Regions from separate parts of the Plantactinospora sp. CNZ321 genome, predicted to be linked through region 1. Evidence: predicted binding sites of a transcription regulator. Region 1 holds the regulator's gene; the other holds the start of a gene.
What was found. Region 1 encodes HrcA, which represses chaperone genes, less so after heat shock. Its sites were predicted from a motif close to GGTTNGCACNCTCNNNNNGAGNGTGCNAACC; they were not measured.
Positions count from the first base shown of each region.

Region 2: a site for HrcA is predicted at 5,284-5,314, ahead of groES (co-chaperone GroES). Genes of this name have one in related genera too.

Region 1 is NZ_SHKQ01000001.1:1,199,027-1,205,863, reverse strand. Features, by position in the region: gene EV371_RS05275 (phytanoyl-CoA dioxygenase family protein) at 1-116, opposite strand, end outside; gene EV371_RS05270 (hypothetical protein) at 403-1,263, opposite strand; gene EV371_RS05265 (enoyl-CoA hydratase family protein) at 1,418-2,203, opposite strand; gene hemW (radical SAM family heme chaperone HemW) at 2,222-3,445, shown strand; gene EV371_RS05255 (DUF4870 domain-containing protein) at 3,549-4,265, opposite strand; gene hrcA (heat-inducible transcriptional repressor HrcA) at 4,547-5,569, shown strand; gene dnaJ (molecular chaperone DnaJ) at 5,636-6,772, shown strand; gene EV371_RS05240 (16S rRNA (uracil(1498)-N(3))-methyltransferase) at 6,824-6,837, shown strand, end outside.
Region 2 is NZ_SHKQ01000001.1:2,572,764-2,579,600, forward strand. Features, by position in the region: gene EV371_RS11520 (ROK family protein) at 1-187, opposite strand, end outside; gene EV371_RS11525 (ABC transporter permease subunit) at 196-1,461, opposite strand; gene EV371_RS11530 (ATP-binding cassette domain-containing protein) at 1,458-2,282, opposite strand; gene EV371_RS11535 (substrate-binding domain-containing protein) at 2,451-3,542, opposite strand; gene EV371_RS11540 (THUMP-like domain-containing protein) at 3,945-5,198, opposite strand; gene groES (co-chaperone GroES) at 5,446-5,760, shown strand; gene groL (chaperonin GroEL) at 5,840-6,837, shown strand, end outside.

The DNA of each region.
Region 1 (6,837 bases):
GCGCGGTGGTCCTCGGTCAGGACGTTGCGGAGCAACAGGAAGCCCTGCTCGTGGAACTCCTTGCGATCCGTGTCACTGATCGGCTCGTAGCCAGTGCGGCCGCCGTAGTCGAACACCGCGTCCCCTCCCCATAGGGTGAAACTCTTTCTGAGCACACAGGCTGCCGATCGTAGCTCCCCCTGCAAGGTCCGCATTCGGGCGCTCGGCCGGGCGCGCGGCGCCGGGCATCTGGGGGTACGCAGGGCAGCCAGACCTTGACGGAACGCAATAAAAGTGCCGAATAGTGGGGATATTTGAACCTGTCTGCCCGTTTGTGCAATCACTGCCAGTTATCGACGTCCGAATGGAGCAACGAAATCGCCGGCCGGTCGGCGACGTCCGAACCACCGGAGCCGGGCGGAATCAGTCGGCGAAGACCTCGGCGAGCACCTGGTGCGGGGTCGGCTGCGCACCCCTGACCGGAGCCCAGGTGCCGCCGGCCGCCGTCCACTGCAGGTCGCCGAAGCGCACCATCTTCACTCCGTGGTCGTCGGCGTGCGACACCAGCCAGTGCGCGTAGCGCCAGCCCACCTGCTGATCCGTCGTCGGTACGGCCAGACCGGTCACCTCGGCCGGCACCGACGTCTCCAGTCGGCCCCAATCCAGCTTCAGCCCGGCGGTCAGCGCAGCCGCCGCCGCGCTCCCGCGCATCGCCGGCTCCCGGCCGACCGTGCAGGCGACCGCGCCGGTGGCGTTGCCCAGCAGAGCCCGGGTCAGCACCTCGGACTCGTCGGCCCACTGCTGGTAGGCCCGGGGGAAGGCCGACCGCTGCACCCGCTGCGCCGCGACCGTGACCTCCATCTGTTCCCAGCCGCGGACCCTCTTGAGCGCCTTGTAGAACCTGGTCGCGGCGTAGCGCGGATCCCGGATCTGCTCCGGCGTGCCCCAGCCCTGACTCGGCCGCTGCTGGAAGAGTCCGACCGAGTCCCGGTCACCGCCGGCCAGGTTGCGCAGCCGGGACTCCTGGAACGCCGTTGCCAGCGCCACCACCACGGCCCGCTCCGGCATCCTGTGCCGGACACCCACCGCGGCGATGGTCGCGGCGTTCGCCATCTGCTCGGCGTTCAACGTGACCCGGCCGTCCGCCTCGACCACGCAGCCCGGCGCGGCGCTGGGGATTGGCAGGGTGTGCCCCATCTCGCGGGCTCCCAGGTAGACGCCGAAACTGGCAACCGCCGCGAGCGCCACGCCCGCCGCCACCGCTGCCCGAGTCTGCACCGCCACCCCCTGTCTGATAGCCGGACACAGCCTACTTCGACAGCCCAAAATCCTGAGTCGATCACGGCCGGTGCCGGTGCCGGTGCTGGTGCCGAACCGGGTTCGTCCGCCGGATCGACCGGCCGAGGGTGGCCGCGTCCTTGCTGCCGGCCGCCCGGAGTCAGCTTCCGGGTACCCATCGGGCGGGCCGTTTCTCGCCGAACGCCGTCACGCCCTCCCGCCCCTCCTCGGAGTGGAAGTACCGCACCGACAGGTCGCGCAGTTCCGCCAGGTCGGCCCGGAAGCTCTCCGCCGGGCCGCGCCGGAGCAGCTCCTTCGCCCCGGCCAGCGCGCCGGGCGCGCCCCGGACCAGCGCCAGGCAGTACGAGGCGACGGTCTCGTCCAGCGCCTCGGCCGAGGTAACCGTGGTGACCAGGCCGATCTCGGCCGCCCGACGACCGTCGAAGGTGTCCCCGGTCAGATAGAGCTCTGCGGCGGCCCGAGGTTGCAGCCGGGGCAGCACGGTCGCCGAGATCACCGCCGGGATCACCCCGAGCCGTACCTCGGTGAACGCGAAGGTCGCCTCCTGGGTGCAGATCGCGACGTCGGCCGCGGCGATCAGGCCGAGTCCACCGGCCCGGGCCGGGCCGCCGATCCGGGCCACCACCGGCTTCGGGCACTCCCAGATCGCCGCGAGCACGTCACCTAGCATCGCCACCGGCACGGTGCCCTCGCGGTACGCCGCCGCGGTCTCCTTCAGGTCGGCGCCGGAGCTGAAGACCGGCCCGGTGTGCGAGAGCACCACCACCCGGACCTCGTCGTCCGCCGCCGCCGCGCCCAGCGCGTCGAGCAGTTGCCGGAGCAGGGCGGTGGAGAGCGCGTTGCGGTTCTGCGGGCTGTCCAGGGTGAGAGTCGTCACTCCGTGCGTGGTAGAGACCCGGACGAGCGGATCGGAAGCTGAGGTCATGGGCGGCACACTAGTCGCATGCCTGGAGTGCTCCCAGCGGGCGAGCCCGTACCCGTCGACGGGGCGCTGCCCGACGCCGCCCTGGCCACGGTGGGTGGCCGTGGCTTCGGTGTCTACGTACACGTGCCGTTCTGTGCCAGCCGCTGCGGCTACTGCGACTTCAACACGTACACCGCGACGGAACTCGGCGGGACGGCGGGCCGGGACGGCTACGCCGACCAGGTGCTCGCCGAGCTGCGCCTGGCCGCCCGGGTGCTGGCCGACCGGCCGCCGGCCCGGGTCGACACCGTCTTCGTCGGTGGTGGTACGCCCACCCTGCTCCCTCCGGACGATTTGGCCCGGATCCTGGACGGCATCGACCGGACCTGGGGGCTGGCCGCCGACGCCGAGGTCAGCACCGAGGCCAACCCGGAGTCGGTGACCCCGCAGTCGCTGGCGGCGCTGCGGGTCGCCGGCTACACCCGGATCTCCCTGGGCATGCAGTCGGCCGCCCCGCCGGTGCTGGCGATCCTCGACCGCCGGCACACCGCCGGCCGGGCGACCGAGGCCGCGCGGGAGGCTCGGGAGGCAGGATTCGCGCACGTCAACCTGGACCTGATCTACGGGACGCCGGGGGAGCGGGCGGAGGACTTCGCGGCGTCGCTTCAGGCGGTGCTGGCCGCCGGGGTCGACCACGTCAGCGCGTACGCCCTGATAGTGGAGGACGGCACCCGGCTGGCCGGCCGGATGCGGCGCGGGGAGTTGGCGTACCCCGACGACGACGTGGCCGCGGACCGCTACCTGGCCGCCGAGGCCGCGCTGCACGAGGCCGGCTTTTCCTGGTACGAGGTCTCGAACTGGGCCCGGACGCCGGCCGCTGCCTGCCGGCACAACCTGCTCTACTGGACCGGCGGCGACTGGTGGGGCCTCGGCCCCGGCGCGCACAGCCACGTCGGCGGGGTCCGCTGGTGGAACGTCAAGCACCCGTCGAGTTACGCGGCCCGGCTGGCCGCCGGGCAGTCACCGGGGCAGGCCCGGGAGGTGCTGTCGGCGCGGGAGCGGCAGGCGGAGGAGGTGCTGCTCCGGCTCCGCCTCGCCGCCGGGCTGCCGTTGGCGACGCTCGACGACGCCGGGCGGTCGGGTGCGGCCCGGGCCCGCGAGACGGGACTGCTGGACGGTGCGGCGTACGACGCGGGCCGGGCGGTGCTCACCCTGCGGGGGCGGCTGCTGGCCGACGCGGTGGTCCGGGACCTGCTGCCCTGACCCGGTACGCCGCGTCGCGGCACCGTGGCGTGCAAGGAGCGGTCCCGACAGCACGATGGCCCGCGCCGGATCCGGCGCGGGCCATCGGGGGTTTCGGTCGGTGCTACTTGATCATGCGGATGGACATCGGGTACTGGTACAGCACGCCCTCGTTGGCCTTCATGCCGGCGATGATCGAGAAGATCACCACCACCAGCCAGGCAATCAGCGGCAGGAAGATCAGCACCAGGGTGCAGGTCCCGACGATGATCGAGACGATCGAGATGATGCCCCAGGTGATCTGGAAGTTGAGCGCCTCGACCGCGTGCGCGCGCACGGTCGGCGACTCGTTCCCCTTGGCCAGCAGCGCGACGAGCGAGGCGACGAAGCCCACCGCGATCCCGCCGAAGTGGGCGATCAGGGCCCAGGTCTTCTCGTCGCTGTTGGCGTAGCCCGAGGGCGCCGGGGCGCCGTAGGGGTTGCCCGGCGGGTAGCCGCCCGGGGGCTGGCCGCCGGGGGGCGGGTAGCCACCGGGGGGTGGATAACCACCCGGCGGGGGATAGCCGCCGGGCGGGGGATAGCCGCCACCGGAGGTCGGGTATGTCCCGCCACCGGAGGTCGGGTACGTCCCGCCACCCGACGTCGGGTATGTCCCGCCGCCGGAGGTCGGGTAGGTGCCGCCGCCGGAGGTCGGCGGGGGCGTGCCGGGCGCGCCGTACTGGGGCGCCGCCGGCGGGGGGTATCCCTCGCCTGGCGTCGGGTATTGACCCGGGTTCATCGGGGCGGTCGGGTCCTGGGGCGGACCGCCGTATTCTCCGGGAGGGCGAGGCGGTTCAGTCATGGAGGTCACGGTAGGACTCCGGCTCAACCGGCGCCAGCCGCCCCCCGAATTGAATCTGGACAATGGCCGACCGTACCTGCTAGGCCCACCGGGGTAGGGTGTGCTGGCAAGCCGGTTGTCCGGCTTCGGATAGCCCTTCCAAACGATCATCGCGCCGGGTAGGCCTTGGTCGTAGACTGGCACTCGCTACAGTCGAGTGCCAGGGCGACCTGGCGCCCGACCGTCGTGGTCGCTCCGGTCGTTCCGCGCGGCCGGGGCCGGGACGTCGCAGGGAGGTGAGGATGGGTCTCGACGACCGCAAGCTCGACGTGCTGCGCGCGATCGTGGAGGACTACGTCGCCACCCAGGAACCGGTCGGCAGCAAGGCCCTGGTCGAGCGGCACCAGTTGGGGGTCTCCCCGGCGACCGTCCGCAACGACATGGCCGTGCTGGAGGAGGAGGGCTACATCCGGCAGCCGCACACCAGCGCCGGCCGGGTGCCCACCGACCGGGGTTACCGGCTCTTCGTGGACCGGCTCTCCCGGGTCAAGCCACTCACCCCGGCCGAGCGCCGGGCGATCGAACGCTTCCTGGTCGGCGCGGTCGACCTCGACGACGTGGTGCACCGTACGGTTCGGCTGCTCGCGCAGCTCACCCGGCAGGTGGCCGTGGTGCAGTACCCGAGCCTGGCCCGCTCCTCCGTCCGGCACCTGGAGCTGGTGCCGATCTCCACCACCCGGCTGATGCTGGTCATGATCGCCGACACCGGTCGGGTGGAGCAGCGCCTGGTCGAACTTCCCACCCCGATCACCGCCGACGACGTGACCGACCTGCGCCGGCTGATCAACGAGCGGCTCGGCGGCAAGAAGCTGGCCGAGACCCCGCCCCTGGTCCAGGCGCTGGTCGACGAGGTGTCTCCCGGGCTCGGCCCGGCGATGACCACGCTCGCCACCGTGCTGCTGGAGACCCTGGTGGAGCGGCACGAGGAGCGGATCGCGCTGGCCGGCACCGCCAACCTTACCCGTGGCGGGCTGCTCGACTTCCAGGGTTCGCTGCGACCGATCCTCGAGGCGCTCGAGGAGGAGGTCATCCTGCTCAAGCTGATCGGCGAGGTGGAGCCGAACACCCTCCAGGTGCGCATCGGCGACGAGAACGAGATCGACAATCTGCGGGCCACCTCGGTGGTCAGCACCGGATACGGTCCGGGGACGACCATCGTCGGCGGACTCGGCGTGTTGGGCCCCACCCGGATGGATTACCCGGGCACCATCGCCACGGTGCGGGCCGTGGCACGCTACGTCGGCGACGTGCTGGCGCAGAACTGACCACCAAACCCATCCCTGACGACCGGCGGACGGTAACGCGAGACAGACATGAGGACACGGAACGCAGTGGCCAAGGACTACTACGGGATTCTCGGCGTCAGCCGGGACGCCTCCGACGACGACATCAAGCGTGCCTACCGAAGGTTGGCGCGCCAGTACCACCCGGACGTGAATTCGGATCCGGAGGCACACGAGAAGTTCAAGGACATCAACGCCGCGTACGAGGTCCTCTCGGACGACCAGAAGCGGCAGATCGTCGACCTCGGTGGCGATCCGCTGGCTCCCGGCGGCGCCCCCGGAGGCGGCCCGGGTGGTGCGGGCGGTCCCTTCGTCGGCTTCCAGGACATCATGGACGCGTTCTTCGGTGCCGCGGGCGGCTCCCGAGGACCGCGTCCGCGTACCCGGCCCGGTGCCGACGCCATCCTGCGGCTCGAGCTCGACCTGCCCGAGACGGCCTTCGGGGTGGAGGCGCCGATCGCGGTGGACACCGCCGTGCTCTGCACCACCTGCACGGGGGCCGGCACGGCGCCCGGCACCCATCTCACCACCTGCGAGGCGTGCGGCGGGCGGGGCGAGGTGCAGTCGGTGCAGCGCACCTTCCTCGGCCAGGTCGTCTCGTCCCGGCCGTGCACCGTCTGCCAGGGGTACGGCACGGTCATCCCGCACCCCTGCCCGACCTGCGCCGGGGACGGCCGGGTGCGTACCCGCCGCTCGCTGACCGTCAAGATCCCGGCCGGGGTCGAGGACGGCATGCGGATCCGCCTGGCCCAGCAGGGCGAGGTCGGCCCCGGCGGCGGTACGGCCGGCGACCTCTACGTCGAGATCCACGAGCGGCCGCACGACGTCTACTCCCGCAAAGGAGACGACCTGCACTGCCGGGTCACCGTGCCGATGACCGCCGCCGCGCTCGGCACCCGGCTGACCATCAAGACGCTGGACAGCGAGGAGCCGGTCGACGTCAAGCCGGGCACCCAGCCGGGCTCGACGCTGCGGTTGCGGGCTCGGGGCGTGCCACACCTGCGCGGCACCGGCCGGGGTGACCTCTACGTGCACCTCGACGTGCGTACCCCGACCAAGCTCGACGCCGAGCAGGAGCGGATGCTGCGCGAGTTCGCCAAGACCCGGGGCGAGGAGGTCGCCGAGTTGACCAAGCAGGGCGGCTTCTTCTCCCGGATGCGGGACGCCTTCAACGGCCACGCCTGACGGGCGCGCCACCCGCCGGCCTCGACACCGCGACCCGCTAACCTGCACGCCGTGAGCGCGCCGCT
Region 2 (6,837 bases), 1.4 Mb from region 1:
GGGGCGCCCGTTCGGTGATCAGCCCGGCGGCGGCCAGTTCGGCGGTGAGTGCGCCGATGGTGCTCCGGTTCAACCCGAGCGAGGTGGTCAGCTCCGCCCGGGAGGTGGCGCCGTGGATGTGCACGTACCGCAGCAGCGCGCCGAGATTCTGCCGGCGAATCTCCTCCTGGCTCGGCCCCGCGCGCATCGTGCCCCTTATCGGTTACCAGTCGCTCCGGCCCGACGTCGGGAGAGCGCGTCCACACTGGCCGCGAGCAGCAGCACCAGTCCGGTCACCACGAAGGTGAAGCCGGAACTGCGGCCGAGCAGCCCCATCCCGTTGTCGATGACCGCGATCACGGCGCCGCCGAGTACCGCGTCGACGATCCGGCCCTTGCCACCGAAGAGGCTGGTGCCGCCGATCACCGCCGCGCCGACCGCGTAGAGCAGGACCTTACTGCCCCCGGTGTTGGCGTCGACCGAGGTGGCCCGGCTGGCCGCCACGATGCCGCCGACCGCCGCCATCGCGGAGCAGATCACGAAGACCGAAATGCGGATCCGGTCCACGTTGATGCCGGCCCGCCGCGCCGCCTCCCGGTTGCCGCCGACCGCGTAGACGTGCCGGCCGTACGCGGTGCGTTGCAGTACGAAGGTCAGCACGACCAGCAGGATGACGATGATCGGCACCACGATCGGTACGCCCTTGAGCGAGACGAGCGCGTTGTGGCTGCGCTCCAGGTTCAGCAGGTACACGGCGACGCCGGCGATCGCCGCCAGTGAGCCGATCCGGATCAGCACCACGGCGAGCGGCTCGGTGACCAGCCCGCGCGCGCTGCGGTTGCGGTGCCGCAGCAGTTGCACGACGGCGTAGCCGGCGACGCCGAGCAGGGCCAGCGCCCAGCCGAGCCACGGCGGCATGTTCCGGTTGGCGATCGCCACCAGCACACCGTCCCGGACCGAGACGTTGGTGCCGCCCTTGATCAGCAGCAGCACGATGCCCTGGAAGGCGAGGAACGCGGCGAGGGTGACCACGAAGGACGGGATGCCGACCTTGGCCACCAGGAAGCCGAGTACCAGCCCGATCACCACGCCGGTGACGAGCGCGGCGGCGACCGCGACGTACCAGGGAAAACCCTGCAGGGTGACGAGCTGGGCGAGTACCGCGGCGCAGACCCCGCTGGCGAAGCCGGCGGAGAGGTCGATCTCGCCGAGCAGCAGGACGAAGACCAGCCCCATCGCGATCAGCGTCACCGCCGCGCCCTGGGTGAAGAGGTTGGCGAAGTTCCCCTCGGTCATGAAGTTCGGGCGCAGTGCGGTGAAGACGGCGCAGAGCACGATCACGCCGAGTACGGCCGGCAGCGCGCCCATATCGCCGCCGCGGACCCGGGCCAGGTAGTCCCGGAAGTGGCTGCCGACCGTGGGCACCGGAGCGGCCGGTGCCTCGACCGGTGACACAAGGGTGGTGGGAGGGGCGGCGCTCATTTGTCGACTCCTGCCCTCGTCGTCTCGGTGCTGGCTGGGGTGTCGAGCCTGCCGTTGCCGTTCTCGCCGGTCAGCCCGAGGCCGCCGCTGCGCCCGGCGGTGATCAGTTCGACGACCTGGGCGTGCGTGACGTCGCTGGTCCGCAACTGCGCCACCATCTGACCGAGGTAGAGCATGGCGATCTGGTCGGAGACGGCGAAGACGTCGTTCATGTTGTGCGAGATGAGTACGACGGCGAGACCGTTGTCGGCCAGCCGGCGGACCAGTTCGAGCACCTGGGCGGTCTGCGCCACGCCCAGCGCGGCGGTCGGCTCGTCGAGGATGACGATCCGGCTGTTCCAGAGCACCGCCTTGGCGATCGCCACGGTCTGCCGCTGCCCGCCGGAGAGGCTGGAGACGTGCTGCCGCAGCGATTTCACGGTCCGGACGGAGAGCCCGGCCAGGGTCTCGGCGGCCATCTGCTCCATCGTGGGCTCGTCCAGGACGAGGCCGCTGCGCTTCTCCCGGCCGAGGAACATGTTCTGCACGATGTCGAGGTTGTCGCAGAGCGCGAGGTCCTGGTAGACGACCTCGATGCCGAGCGTGGCGGCGTCCCGGGGGTTGTGGATCTGCACCGGTCGGCCCTCGAAGAAAATCTCGCCGCCGTCGGCCGAGTGGATCCCGGCGACGCATTTGACGAGGGTGGACTTGCCGGCGCCGTTGTCGCCGACGAGCGCGGTCACCTCGCCGGGGTTGACCGACAGGTCGACGTTGCGGAGGACCTGGACGGGACCGAAACTCTTGTCGATCCCGCGCAGCTCCAGCAGGGGTGTCGCGGACACTGGTTGGTCTCCTTTACACGGGTGTCCGGAGGCGGGTGCCGATCGCGGGGTTTCCGATCACGGGTCCGGTCCAGTTCTGTCGGGCGGCGAGGACGCCGCCCGGTACGGATGGTTCCGTACCGGGCGGCGTCCTCGGCGGGCCGGTCGAGCCCGATACCGTGGTCTCGGTCAGCTGACGCCGGCCTCGGCGCAGGCGGCGGCGAAGGCGTCCTTGCAGAGCTCTTCCTTGGTGACGTAGCCGTCGGCGACGACGTCCTTGACGTTGTCCTTGTAGATGGCCTTCGGCTCCAGCAGTACCGCCGGGACGTCCCGGTTGCCCTCCGGATCCCGCACCGTGGTGGGCGCGGACTTCTTCTCGCCCTTGGCCAGCGCGATCGCCAGTTCGGCGGCGGCGTCGGCCTCCTGCTTGACCGCCTTGTAGACGGTCATGCACTGGTCACCGGCGAGGATGTTCTGCAGGCCCTGCACGGTGGCGTCCTGGCCGGTCACCGGGACCTTGCCGTTGAGCTTGTTCCGCTTCAGCACGGAGATGACCGCGTTGCCCAGCCCGTCGTTCGCGGCCAGTACGCCGTCGATCTTGCCGTTCTGCTGCGTCATCATCTGCTCGAAGATGGTGCCGGCCTGGGTGTTGTCCCAGGCGGGCACCCACTGGTCCGGGCCCTTGACGTACTCGCCGGCGTCGTACTTGGGCTGGAGCACGCTGTCGTAGCCGTTCTTGAACAGGGTGGCGTTGTTGTCGGTCTCCGAGCCGTTCAGCTCGGCGATGACCGGCTTCTTGACACCCTTGTCGGTCAGGCACTTGACCAGGCCCTCGCCCTGGAGCTTGCCGACGGCCTCGTTGTCGAAGCTGACGTAGTACTCGGCCGAGCCGCCAAGGGTCAGCCGGTCGTAGTCGATGGTGAGTACGCCCTGGCTCTTGGCCTTGTCCAGCACCGCCTTGCCGGTGCCGGAGTCCAGGTTGACGATCATCAGGACGTTGACGCCCTGGGTGATCATCTGGTCGGCGAAGGTCTGGAACTGCGCCTTGTCGCCCTGGGCGTTCTGGATGATGTAGTCGACGCCGGCGGCCTTGAACGCCTCCTCCAGGTACTTGCGGTCCGCGGTCTCCCAGCGGACCGACGAGGCGCTGTCCGGAAGGATGACGCCGATCTTCGGCTTTGCGTCGGCGCCACCGTCGCCGCCGGACTCGTCACCGCAGGCGGCGAGGCCGCCCGTGGTCAGCAGGCCCACGGCAGCGATGGTGAGGATCCCTCTGCGCATTGCACGGGTCCTTTCGGGGTGGGTGTGGTGTCTCGGTTCCAGCGGTGGTGCGCCGAGCGGGTCGCGGTGTTGCCCGGTGGCCTCCCCCCGTTGGGCTGCCTCGCCAGCGGCTCCGCCGGGTCGCGCTCCGCCGGAGTCTCTGATGGGCTGTGGCGACCGCCCGCATTACTTTTGTTGTGTCCGGCAACGTATTGCGCGAAGACTCTTCAGGGCAAGGTCACCGAGGTCACGAGTTTGTTGTTCCGGGTAACAATTCAGCAACGTGCGGGACATCCCGGGATCGGACAGCGGCGATACGCCGGAAATGATCCTCTCCGGACCACCCGTGCCGACCGCCCCGGTCCCGGCCCGGCCGGGATCGGGGCGCGGCGACCGGCGCGGTGGTGGCGCGGGTGAGCCGGATCAGGTCCGCCGGGGCGAGTTCGAGTCGCAGCCCTCGACGGCCCGTCGAGGCTCCGGAGCCGGCACCGGACGGCAGAGCAGCACCGTCGGGGCGCTGGCGATCCGGGTCAGCACCAGACTGATCGGCTCGCCGCCGGCCAGCCGCAGGTCGCGGCGGAGCCGCTCCGGGTCCAGCGCCGAACCCCGCTTCAGGATCTCCGCCCGCCCGACGTCGAGGTCCCGCAGCCGGGCCCGCAGCCGCTTCAGCGAGAACGGCAGCGACTCGAGCACCTCCAGGCACCGGGCGTACGGGGTGGGCCGGGCGGCGTCGGCGTAGACGTACGCGATCTCGGGGTCGGCGAGGGTGCCGTCGACCGTACCGGCGAACTCGGCGACCAGGTGCGCGCGGACCACCGCCGGGTCCGGGTCGTAGAGGTAGCGCCGGACCGGTCCGACCGGGGCCCGGCGGGTTCCGTCGCCGGTCAGCTCGTGCACCACCGCCCCGGCCAGCAGGGTGGCCCGGCGCGGCGCGGTGGCGAGCGGACCGGACCAGACCGTCGCCTCGACCAGGTCGCCGTCGACGCTTACCCACTCGCCCTCGGCACCCGTCGGCAGCAGCCGGTGCGCGATCCCGGGCGCGACCTTGAAGACCGTCCGGGGGACCCGGTCGGTCAAACCGAGCAGGAAGTTCCAGGGCGGGGAGTAGGCCGCCGGGTCGAAGATCCGCCGGCCGGTGCCGGTGCTGCGCCGGGCCGGGTCGCAGAAGACCGCGTCGACCGGGTCGTCGAGCGCGGTGAGGTCGAACCGGGTCGCGTCACCGACGGTCACGGTGAACCGGTCGGCCACCCCGGCCGCCTCGGCATTGGCGGCGGCCATCGCCGCGGTGACCGGATCGGCCTCCACGCCGTACACCCGGATGCCGGCCCGGGCGGCGGCGAGCGCGTCGGCGCCGAGGCCGCAGCCGAGGTCGACAAGGGTGCGCACCCCGGCGGTGCGCAGCCGGGCGGCCCGGCGGGCCGCGACCCCGGCCCGGGTGGCCTGCTCCAACCCGGCCCGGGTGAAGAACATCCGGGCCGCATCCGGGCCGAACTTGGCGGCCGCCCGGCGCCGCAGCTCGGTCTGGGTCAGCGCGGCGGCGGCCAGCCCGGCGGGCACCCCGGCGCGGCGCAGCGCGGCCGCCGCGGCCAGCGGGTCGCCGTCGGCCAGTTCGGCGGCGGTGGCCAGCGCGGTTCCCCCGTCCGGGGTACGCAGCGCGGCGAGCTGCTCGGAGTCCACCGGAGCATTGTGCCGGCCGGGCCTCCGGCGGGCGTGTCGGGTTGGCACTCTCCTTGACGGAGTGCTAGCCGTCGGCATAACCTGCCGTTAGCACTCTCAAACCGAGGGTGCCAGCTTCCGGGCCGCTGTCCGGGGGCTGAACGCCAGGCGGACCGGCACCCGCGACGACGGACCCGCCCGGTGGCATGTGGCAGATTGACGCTGGTCGGCTCGCCGGCCGGCATAGAAACCAGTACCCCAGGAGGGTATGCCCGTGACTACCGCGACCAAGGTTGCGATCAAGCCGCTCGAGGACCGGATCCTGGTCCAGGCGAACGAGGCTGAGACGACCACGGCGTCGGGCATCGTGATTCCCGACACCGCAAAGGAGAAGCCGCAGGAGGGCACCGTCCTCGCTGTCGGCCCCGGCCGTTTCGACGACGACGGCAACCGGATCCCGGTTGACGTGAAGGTCGGCGACACGGTCATCTACTCGAAGTACGGCGGCACCGAGGTCAAGTACGCCGGCGAGGAGTACCTGGTGCTCTCCGCCCGCGACGTCCTCGCCGTCATCGAGAAGTGATCTGACTGATCCAGTGACGCTGCCCCGGACCGGCCCTGCCGGGCCGGGGCAGCGCTCGTGAAGGGACCCTGTTAACACAATGGCGAAGATTCTGAGCTTCTCGGATGACGCCCGGCACCTGCTGGAGCACGGTGTCAACACGCTCGCGGACACGGTCAAGGTCACTCTCGGCCCACGCGGGCGCAACGTCGTCCTGGACAAGAAGTTCGGTGCCCCGACGATCACCAACGACGGCGTGACCATCGCCAAGGAGATCGAGCTCACCAACCCGTACGAGAACCTCGGCGCGCAGCTGGTCAAGGAGGTGGCGACCAAGACCAACGACATCGCTGGCGACGGGACCACCACCGCCACCGTGCTGGCCCAGGCCATGGTCCGGGAGGGCCTGCGCAACGTGGCGGCCGGGGCCGGACCGGCCGCGCTCAAGCGGGGCATCGACGCGGCGGCCGAGAAGGTCTCCGCGGCCCTGCTGGAGAAGGCCGTCGAGGTGGCCAGCCGGGAGTCGGTCGCCAACGTGGCGACGATCTCGGCCCAGGACGCCACCATCGGCGACCTGATCGCCGAGGCGATGGAGAAGGTCGGCCGGGACGGTGTGATCACCGTCGAGGAGGGCTCGACCCTGGCCACCGAGCTGGAGGTCACCGAGGGCCTCCAGTTCGACAAGGGCTTCATCTCGCCGAACTTCGTCACCGACACCGAGTCGCAGGAGGCGGTGCTCGACGAGCCGTACATCCTGATCACCACCCAGAAGATCTCCTCGATCGAGGAGCTGCTGCCGCTGCTGGAGAAGGTTCTCCAGACCGCGAAGCCGCTGCTGATCATCGCCGAGGACGTGGAGGGGCAGGCGCTCTCCACCCTGGTCGTCAACGCGATCCGCAAGACCGTCAAGGTCTGCGCCGTGAAGGCGCCCGGCTTCGGTGACCGGCGCAAGGCGATGCTCCAGGACATGGCGATCCTCACCGGCGGCGAGGTGGTCGCCCCCGAGCTGGGCTACAAGCTCGACTCGGTCGGCCTGGAGGTGCTCGGCACCGCCCGTCGGGTGGTGGTCGACAAGGAGAACACCACCGTGATCGACGG